2 regions of the Alteromonas naphthalenivorans genome follow, and region 2 is predicted to be linked to the other one. Evidence: predicted binding sites of a transcription regulator. Region 2 holds the regulator's gene; the other holds the start of a gene.

Region 1 (4,991 bases), 260 kb from region 2:
TGGGTTTCCGTTAATAGTATGGCAATCTCGTTCTTCTGCATTCGAGCTACCCTACTGTCGGTGTAGTGATGATGGTGTTGGGCTAGGCAATCATTCACACTAGCGGCAAACTGCAAAAGCCGCATTCTTCGATTTTCCGGTCCCGAGCGAAGAAATGCTTCTCGGCCTCCTACTACTCTAAGAAGAAATATACAATTCACACCTTCGGTATCTCTAAATGCCAGTTGGCCTTTGAGTATAGAGATAAAATAGTCGCGGTTTGCTAATTCGGATTCAACGTCAAATTGAGTTTTATGTCGCAATAGATCAAGCCGTGTATTTTCCTCATCCATAATTCGTTGTGAATTACGTGCTAGAAAATTCATGGCTTTCACCACGCGTTTTAGTTCTAGGGTTCGTGGTTCATTTACTTGAATAAACTGCATTTGTCCAAAGGACTCAGCCTGCTCAACCACTTGATCGAGAGGGCGCATAATAAGGCGTAAAAACCACGCGCCAATAAGGCCAGCCACCGTACCCACAAGAGATAACCCAAGTATTAACCGCAGTGTGGCTTTCCACATAGAGGCAACAGCAAAGCTGGTATCAGTTTGAACATAGACCACACCGTACTGCCCCCATCCTTCTGTCACTTGAGCTACGCCTGGTTTCACGTTAGGACTAAATAATGAAGCAAACCAGGCCGGTGTTTGTTCATCTAACTGTGTGGTATGAGTATGGCTAGAGATGATTTCGCCATCGGGTTTCTGGAGTGTAATAGATGCATAGTGTCCAACATCGAACTGGGACATGATAAATAAATCTAACGTATCAGCGTCTTTTTCCAAACCGCTTAGTGTAAGTGCCAACATATTAGCGTTATCGAGGTTCTTGGAATAAAGCTGCTCTTCTACATAGCCCTTTGTAGTTGCACCGTGAATGGATACGCTCCCCATGATGGCGACAAGGACAACGGCTATAATGGCAAGCCACAACTCTCTTGTTATTGACATAGACTCCTCAAGATTGTCTTTTTATTCCCTCACGTTTCATGCGCTCAATAACGTTGCGCCACCGAGATAGTCTACTGGTAGAAGTGGAGACCTGCTTTGTTTTGCCCGGCGACCAAATGCCAGCGTCATTAAAGCTAAATACAGGCACGAGATCGGTTCGTTTCGAACCAGGCAATATCTCAGAAACAAGACTGTCTAAGACCAAAGGGTCTGAAGACGGAGTTTCGTAATACCCCAATACCATATGAGCTTGCGTTACGCGGCTTCTACCAATCTCCACGGGAATGGCCAAAAAGCTCGGCAGGGGTAGCCCAGTAGTCTTTTTGTTTGAAAACAATGTCGTCGGTGGCATATTGGATATGCTCGTCAAAGAAGCGGTTAACACCCTCTAACTGAGCGGATACTGAAAGATTGTTTAGCTGACTTAGTTTTTCTTCTAACTCTTTGACATCTAGAGCTTTATTATCCCCAAATCGCGTTTTCACTTCCATTTCTAATACGGGGAACTCTATAGACAGATGATCCTTCAATTGCTGTCCTGTCAATATAAGAGCTAAAACTACGAAGCAGTTTGACGCTAATATCGAAAGGGTCATGATTTATTTTTTAATTATTTATTATACGAAATTATAAGCACCTTATAGGCGGTGCTCCTGCATTTATATATAGATATCCATACCTGAGTATAGGTATAGCATGGGCGAAATGTGAAGCCAAGTGCTATTCAAAAGAGAATCATCATGGTTATCGTTTGATAACGAAATCACTCTCTTGAATATTCGCAACAATGCCACTGTCTTTGTGAATCAATCTTGCCGTATTGCCATAAGCATTTTCAACAACAAATGCTCCAGGGTAAATATGGTACTGCAAATAGGCCTTACCGTGCCGGTCGATAATTTCGCTGGTTTGATACACAAAAAGTTCATCACCGTTCTTGATGCCATTATCACGGCCCAATGATACTGAAATATGTGAACCCGCAACATTAAGCACTCTGCCAGTCATGGGCTGACAAGCAATAGTCTCATTAATATCAGCGGTTAACTGCTGCATCTGCTTTTTAATTGCCTTGCCGTATTCTGTCCGCCAAAAGGTCGACGAAAATTCGTCTACATCGGTAAACCGGTCAAAAGGCCACGCTGCTTCAGTAACGTAATCTTGCTGCAGTAGCAGGCCGCTATTTATACCGTCAAAAACTTTAATACTTAGCGAAAAGTAACGGGTGGCTTTTTCTTCTTTCCAGAATGCAAAAGAAGAAGGACGTTGTCTTTCAACACTCACGTCACTAATGCTGCCAATTAAAACAAACTGTGCATTTGACTGTCGCGACAATGCACGCACATTTTCTTCAAGCCCATTCACTCCCCATCGTGTGGTGTGTGGAGCAATGTAAGCTAAATTTAAATTCTGGGCCTGTGCCGACATTTCGGTAGCCAGCTTTCTTGTGACTGCCTCGGAAAAGTTAGGGATTTTTCCTTCAACTAAATGATTGCGGTTTTCTACCATGAAGTAACTGGTGGCAATATTTTTATCATACTCAACTGCGGTACATTGTTTAGCCGCAGGAAAGATATCCGCCCTGACGCTTACGGTAACATAGTCGCTATGCCATATTTCATCTGTGAGCTCGAGATGATCCACTTCACCTGAACTACTAATGGTAATGTCTTCACGTTCAAGTAACCCATTCGTGAGTTGCTGAACACTGTTTATCGAGGCACCTGCGAATAATAATGCCTGTTTTAAAGCTTCTTCTGTGGCGTCTCTACGGGCTTTTTCTTTATTGCCATTCACGATAACTGCTTGGCCTTTGGCCTCATACCAAGCGGCATAGCTTTGCCCTGTTGACCCTATTGCAAGGCAAAATAGCGCCATAAAAAAGGCGGCATTGGCGTATCTAGCTAAATATCTTCTTTTTACAGAAGATATGCTAACTAAAAGTAATTTAGCGAATGTTTGTATGCCAAGCACAGTCTTGTCCTTTTGTTGTAGTGCGAGAAGCGGGAGCGGGCACTACATCAGTTAATTTAAGCCAGTATTCTCTTTGTATTAGCTTCGTTGTCAGCTTTATTTCAATTTATGTTTCAATTTTTGCTCCAACCCACATATGCGGAATATAAGCGAAATAGATGCCAATGTTTCAAATTTAAAATTTAGGCGTAAAGATTGCTTATCCACTAATAGAAAAATTGAGAATGAGGTTTCTCTAATGGTGTTTTTTGAAAAATTGATTCGTAGCCGAGCATGGATGACGATGGCTTTATTTGCTGCACTAACAGGTTTATCAGGATGTAGTCTATTTGTAGACAAACATGTGGAGTGGGAGACGGTTGAGCCAGACAGTTACCCTGTGCTAAGTGCCGTTGGATATGCCCCAATTATGTCGCAACGGGGTGAAAGCGAAACCGTGAAAACCTTGATGGCAATTAAAGCATCAAAACTAGAGGCTTACAGAGAACTTGCAGAGCAGGTGTACGGACAGCGTATTGAAGGTAATCAATCACTGTCTAGCCTTGTGGTGGATAATGAAACCTTGCGGGCTTCTGTAGAGGGCGTTATTAGAGGGGCTAGGGTAATAAAAAGTTACCCCGTGGGTGAAGACACCTATGCCACCGAACTTGAGCTAGATATGCATCACGTGTACGACATTTATTTGACGACAGCGAAGCCACAAAGAATAAAAGACATCAAATACTATTAAGTATTTCGATGTATGACTAAATAGCACTCATAAAAAAAGCGCGTTTTAAACGCGCTTTTTTGTTTTTAATTGGGCTTTCGGTGATGAGTGCATTACTTAAGCGCTAATACCTGAACCTAAGCGGCCCGCATTTGGCTTGCCTTTCTTATCGTAGGTTAACGATTCTTTAGCGCGAACTTCTAACATCAGATTCCGTAAGTGTGTGAGGCGAAGCTGTCCTTGCTCTACGGCTTTCTGATTAATTTGGGTTTTATACTTACAGTCTTCTAACAGACTTTTCGCTTTATCCATCAACCCTTGTTCATCTGCACTAATCGTTTCTTCTGTAGTTTGGCGGTATAACGCCTCGACTTTTTGGTCGGTAGACTGAATAGACTCTAGCAATTCAGACTTATCTGATAACAGGCTCATTAAGGTTTCTGCATCTCGTGAACTAATCAAATGTAATTCTTTTTCCAGCATCAAGCACAGGCTCTCTAAGTTAGAGACCTGTTGTGATAACGCTGAATAAAGATGACTAGTCATAAAAACCTAATTACTTTTGGCCAAAAATCTCACCCTCAAGCTTAGCGATTTTATTCGCTAACACTTCAGGGTTAACTTTATATTCACCACTTGATATCGCCTTTTTAAGACGATCAACTTTTTCCTGATTCACAGGCGCTTCAGATCCTTTCTTCTGAACTTGATTCAACTGCTGTGCAGACTGAGTCAAAGATACTGAATCTTGTCGTGGTGCTTGAGCAACAGATGCATTGTTCGACGTCGCTTGTTGCTGTTGCGACTGCTGCGTCTGATTCTGTTGCGAAATTTTTGTATTATCAACGGGTGTTTTGGGTAACCCACTGTTTACATTGTTAATTGCCATAATATTTCTCCACTACCTTTTCGCCTCTGTATAAGTTATCGGCACGAGCCTTCTTTTCTTTAGGCTTTTATACGACGAAAACGTAGTTTTTTAGCACGCTGAACTACAAGTGTACCACGACTTCTTGAGCGCTGGCGACTTCCGCTATCACGGGCTTTTGGCTACTGGCATTGAGCACCTTTATGGTATCGCCAATAACACCATCTTGTTGTGCTATTCCAGATGTTTTAACCGCCATCCCACCCAATGATGCACGAATGGTAATTCTATCGCCCTTGCACACAAAGCATAGCATATTGGATTGCACAGCTTGGCCATCAACAATTCGGCGTTTCATTCGAGCGCCAATCAATGCATCTACATCAGTAAATGCACTGTATCGAAGACGCTTTATATCTACGGATGCCAACGTCAGATTAGATGCAGA
Region 2 (4,991 bases):
AACCAACTGTGTGGCAGCGCGGGCGTGTAAGCCCAATTTATTGACTATGGTAAGTGTTTTTTCGATTGTCATTACTGATTTAACTCGCGGTGGCGAATTTGTACATCGGGATGCATTTCGCCAAAGGTTTTCGCTAACGATTGAGCAATAAATACTGAGCGGTGCTGACCGCCGGTACAACCAATCGCAATGGTGACATAACTACGGTTATTGCGTTCTAAGTGTGGCAGCCATGTAGTGATTAGGTTCTGAATTTGCCAAATAAATTTGGTTACAACAGGCTGGGAACCTAAAAATACTTCTACGGGGGCATCTAAACCAGTTAAGTGTTTTAAATCGGGTTCCCAATGCGGGTTGGGGAGAAAGCGGGCGTCAAATACATAGTCGGCGTCTTTGGGGATACCGTGCTTAAAGCCAAACGATTCAAACACCAATACTAGGCGAGAGCTTTTCTTGCCTAGAATTCGTTCGCGGATAAGCTCTGCGAGTTGATGAATAGTGAGTTTATCCGTATCAATGTACAAATCGGCGCGCTCAACAATAGGCGCAAGCAAGTCTGATTCGGCTTTTATCGATTCAGATAAAGATTTGTTGAGCTTAGCTAGCGGATGTAATCGGCGGGTTTCGCTGAAACGCTTCACCAGTACATCGTCACTCGCGTCGATGTACACAATGGTCATAGACCACGATGAGGGTAGGTAATCTAAGATCTCTACCAAGTCCGCTGGATTTTTGGGTAGGTTTCTTACATCGATACTTACCGCAACTTGGTCATATTCATCAACCACGGTATGGGTCAGAGTAGGGAGAAGGTTAACCGGAATATTATCTACGCAATAGTAACCTAAATCTTCAAGGGCACGTAGCGCAACTGATTTTCCTGAACCGGATCGACCACTGATAATAATCAGTTTCACCTGCATTTCTCCCTTTTAAAATATGGTGCAGTGCTTTTTTAGCTTAAAGCCGTAATGATGTCATCACTGGTGGAGGCCCGCCTAATGGCTTTCACCGTTTCTTTATCACTTAGCTTACCCGCCACGGTAGCGAGTGTTTGTAAGTGACCTTCTGTTTTCTCTTCTGGCACTAATAGGGCAAAGAATATATCTACGGGCTGATCGTCAAGCGCATCAAAATCGATGGCAGGGTTGCTGGTTACAATAATGGCGATAACGTGTTCTAAGCCCGGTAATCGACCGTGGGGCAGAGCAATACCATTGCCAATACCCGTACTCCCCATTCGTTCACGGGTTAGTAGACTATTTAATACACTAGCCTGATCGATGTCGGGATTATTTTTAGCAGCAATGTCGCTAATAATCTCTAGAATACGTTTTTTACTGTTACATTGAACCGCACACTCGGTGCGGTCCAAACTTACTATGGCTTGAATTTCCATACTAATATTTAGTGCTTTTTCAGCTTTTCCTTATGCTTGATAACTTGCCTGTCGAGTTTGTCGATCATGCTGTCTATCGCCGCATACATGTCTGTATTATGAGATGAAGCAAACACTTCTGCGCCGCTAAGGTGCATGGTGGCTTCGGCTTTTTGATTGAGTTTTTCGACGTTCAGGATGACATGCACATTAGATATGTGATCAAAGTGACGCTCTAGTTTGCTGAACTTAGTATCGACATAGCTACGCAAAGAATCAGTAATTTCGACATGATGACCGGTAAGGTTGATTTGCATATTTCGTCTTCCTTAAATTATCAAGGCCTTTAAATAAGGCTTTTGCGTTGGTTTGACGGCGGAATCGATAACGATTCCCGGTATTTTGCTATTGTTCGCCGGGCTACTTTAATGCCTTGTTCGGCCAACAATTGAGCAATCTTGCTATCGCTTAATGGCTTGCTGGGCGTTTCCGCTGCCACAAGCTTTTTAATTAGTGCGCGAATAGCGGTAGATGAACACTCACCACCAGATTCCGTTGCTACATGGCTAGAGAAGAAATATTTCAACTCGAAAATGCCACGAGGGGTATGCATATACTTTTGCGTGGTGACTCGTGAAATGGTGGATTCATGCATATCTACCATTTCTGCGACATCATTTAGCACCATTGGTTTCATCATTTCTGGGCCGTGCTCGAAAAAGCCCATTTGTTGCTGCACAATACAGTTTGCTACTTTCATCAAGGTGTCGTTTCTTGACTCAAGGCTTTTTATAAACCACTTGGCTTCTTGCATATGCGAGCGAATAAATTGCGAATCGCTGCTGTTTTTAGAGCGTCGGCTCATGGCAGCGTATTGTTGATTTACGCTTAATTTTGGCAAGCTGTCGGGATTAAGTTCTACTACCCAACGGCCATTCTTTTTGTTTACCGAAACATCAGGAATAACGTATTCGGGTTCTTTAGTAATTAATGCACTGCCAGGACGAGGATTCAACGTTTGCAATAAGCGCATGGCTTCGCGAAGTTGATCTTCTTTCAAACGGCTCTTGCGCATTAACGTACGGTAATCTTTGCTGCTCAGCAGGTCTGAGTACTCATTAATAAGCTGTCTGGCTTCGGTCAGCCATGGCGTATCGTCCGAGAACTGGCGAAGCTGCACGAGCAAACATTCTTGCGGTGTACGTGAACCTGAACCAATAGGGTCGAACATTTGAATACGTTTTAGTACACATTCAACTTCGTCCATTTCTACCAACTCTTCAACATCGTCAGAGTTTACCGATTCTAAAATCTGTTCAATGGGTACGTTAAGGTAACCAGATTCATCGATGGAGTCGATAATGGCGGTAGCAATGGCGCGGTCTGTATCTGAAAACGGGGTTAAACGCATCTGCCAAAGCAAATGGTCTTGAATATTGTCGGTGGTTTCACCCTGAAACAGTTGGTCGTCATCATTATTAGATGGGCCAGGAGCGGGGGCAGAAGAGGCCGAGTAATACTCATCCCATGTGCTGTCGATTGGCAACTCGTCGGGAAGGTCGTTCTTTTCAAGCGCGTCACCAGCTTCCAACGAATCGCTAGATGCAGTGGGAGCCGCTTCCACAGAAGGGTCGTCTCCATCCATGTTGTTTTTCTCAACCGGGTGGTCATCACCGCCTTCTTCAACTTCTAAAAGAGGGTTTGAGTCAAGTGCTTCCTGAATCTCTTGCTGCAGGTCGAGCGTAGACAACTGCAGCAGCTTGATTGCCTGCTGCAACTGCGGTGTCATGGTAAGTTGTTGACTGAACTTTAGCTGTAAAGATGGTTTCATCTACGTCTTATTTTTAAACTCTTGTTGTGAATATACCCGTGCTTAAAACTGAAAATGACAATTCGGTTACAGTAACTATAGCCTGAATTGTTCTCCTAGGTATACATCCCTTACTTTCTGATTACTTAAAACTTGTTCTGCCGTCCCTTGCGCGATGAGTTCGCCTTGGCTCACAATATACGCTTTCTCACACACATCCAGTGTTTCTCTTACGTTGTGATCGGTGATGAGGATTCCAATTCCTCTGTCACGAAGATGTTGAATGATCTTCTTTATATCATTAACCGATATAGGATCAACACCAGCAAATGGCTCATCAAGCAAAATAAATTGCGGATCGGCTGCTAATGCTCGTGCGATTTCTACTCGGCGGCGTTCACCACCGGATAAACTCATACCCGTACTATTACGTATATGGTTGATATTAAATTCATCAAGTAGCGCATCGGCTTCTTGTTCTTGTTCTGATGAACTTAACCCTTTACGGGTTTGCAAGATAGCCATGATGTTCTCAAACACCGTCAATTTTCTAAAAATAGAGGCTTCTTGCGGCAAATACCCAATACCGCGGCGAGCACGTTCGTGCATGGGCTCGTGAGTTAATTCGCTGTCATCAATACTGATTTTGCCCTTATCTAGGGGAACTAAGCCAACAATCATGTAGAAGGTAGTCGTTTTACCGGCACCATTAGGGCCGAGTAGTCCAACGATTTGCCCCGTCGATACTGATAAGCTTACATCGCGAACCACTTGACGTGCTTTATAAGCCTTTGCAAGGCTCTGTGCGCTCAACGTTGCCATGATTAGTTGTCGTCCGCCTTATCGTCTTCGTTATTCGATGACGCTTTACGTATTGCCTCAGGGGTAAATACGGTAGTGACTCTGCCACCTTCGCCGTCTTCGCCGCCTGTTGCAAGTAATTGTTCAGTGACCATGTCGAAGGTAATCTTATCACCTTGTACTTTACTGGTGTCTTGCTGTAGCTCAGCATTTCCTTGTAAAGAAATAGTTCGATTTACTACTTCATAGCGAATTTCGTTGGCCTTCGCTGTGACAGGAGCACCGTCTTCAAGTTTTTGCGAATAGCTGGCTGGTTTGCCGCGAGCCACGAATATCTCTCGTCCATCACCTTCGCTGGCAATCACTTCAACTTCATCGGCATTTATCACCAAAGAACCTTGAGTAATCCGTACATCATCTTTAAACAATGAGGTTTTGTTTTTACCGTCAACAAATTGCGATTTCGAGTCAACTTTAATCGGTTTATTAAAGTCGCTTTCAGCCGCTATAGCCGCAGTAGCAAATAGGCTAACAGCGAGGCTAGTCGCTAATGCTTTAGTGGCTAGGCGAATAAATGGTTTGTACATGGTCTATTAACTCGTATTCCTGGGTACGCAAATTAGCGTTAAACCCATTGCTGTTAATCACATATTGTAAGCCACGTATTTCCACGGGCTGATCAGATGTCATTTGCTTAGTGTACAGGTTTATCTCTATAAACGCTGTGCGTATTGTTCTTACAAAGTCATCGACACTTTGGTTTTCAATAACGACATTATTTTCTAGCTGTATCAATTCGTTATTATACAAAGTGCCTTCTGTCGCGGTAACTTCCCACGGTGACTGTGCATCGTCGGTATACAATGTATATCTGGGCTTTTGGAATAAAACAAAGCCCAATTGGTCGTAATGTTCCATCGACGCTGCAAATACTTTGTGATTTAGCTGTCCTTCTTGATTGTATAAGGTGGTCGTTAGGTTTTTGGCTTTATATGCAGGCTT

What was found. The regulator sigma-54, encoded in region 2, starts transcription at its own class of promoters, with help from an activator protein. The targets are predictions, from matches to a motif close to GTTGGCACGNNNNTNGNNT.
Region 1: AMBT_RS13335 (flagellar assembly protein T N-terminal domain-containing protein) is a predicted target of sigma-54. The motif match lies at 3,114-3,132, and genes of this name have one in related genera.

Annotation. Positions count from the first base shown of each region.
Region 1 is NC_015554.1:3,037,158-3,042,148, reverse strand. Features, by position in the region: gene AMBT_RS13345 (bifunctional diguanylate cyclase/phosphodiesterase) at 1-992, opposite strand, end outside; gene AMBT_RS22960 (hypothetical protein) at 1,000-1,284, opposite strand; gene AMBT_RS22955 (hypothetical protein) at 1,259-1,522, opposite strand; gene AMBT_RS13335 (flagellar assembly protein T N-terminal domain-containing protein) at 1,737-2,966, opposite strand; gene AMBT_RS13330 (LPP20 family lipoprotein) at 3,244-3,696, shown strand; gene flgN (flagellar export chaperone FlgN) at 3,793-4,221, opposite strand; gene flgM (flagellar biosynthesis anti-sigma factor FlgM) at 4,232-4,564, opposite strand; gene flgA (flagellar basal body P-ring formation chaperone FlgA) at 4,668-4,991, opposite strand, start outside.
Region 2 is NC_015554.1:3,295,263-3,300,253, reverse strand. Features, by position in the region: gene AMBT_RS14410 (HPr family phosphocarrier protein) at 1-72, opposite strand, end outside; gene rapZ (RNase adapter RapZ) at 72-917, opposite strand; gene ptsN (PTS IIA-like nitrogen regulatory protein PtsN) at 956-1,399, opposite strand; gene hpf (ribosome hibernation promoting factor) at 1,408-1,695, opposite strand; gene AMBT_RS14390 (RNA polymerase factor sigma-54) at 1,725-3,209, opposite strand; gene lptB (LPS export ABC transporter ATP-binding protein) at 3,285-4,010, opposite strand; gene lptA (lipopolysaccharide transport periplasmic protein LptA) at 4,013-4,576, opposite strand; gene lptC (LPS export ABC transporter periplasmic protein LptC) at 4,545-4,991, opposite strand, start outside.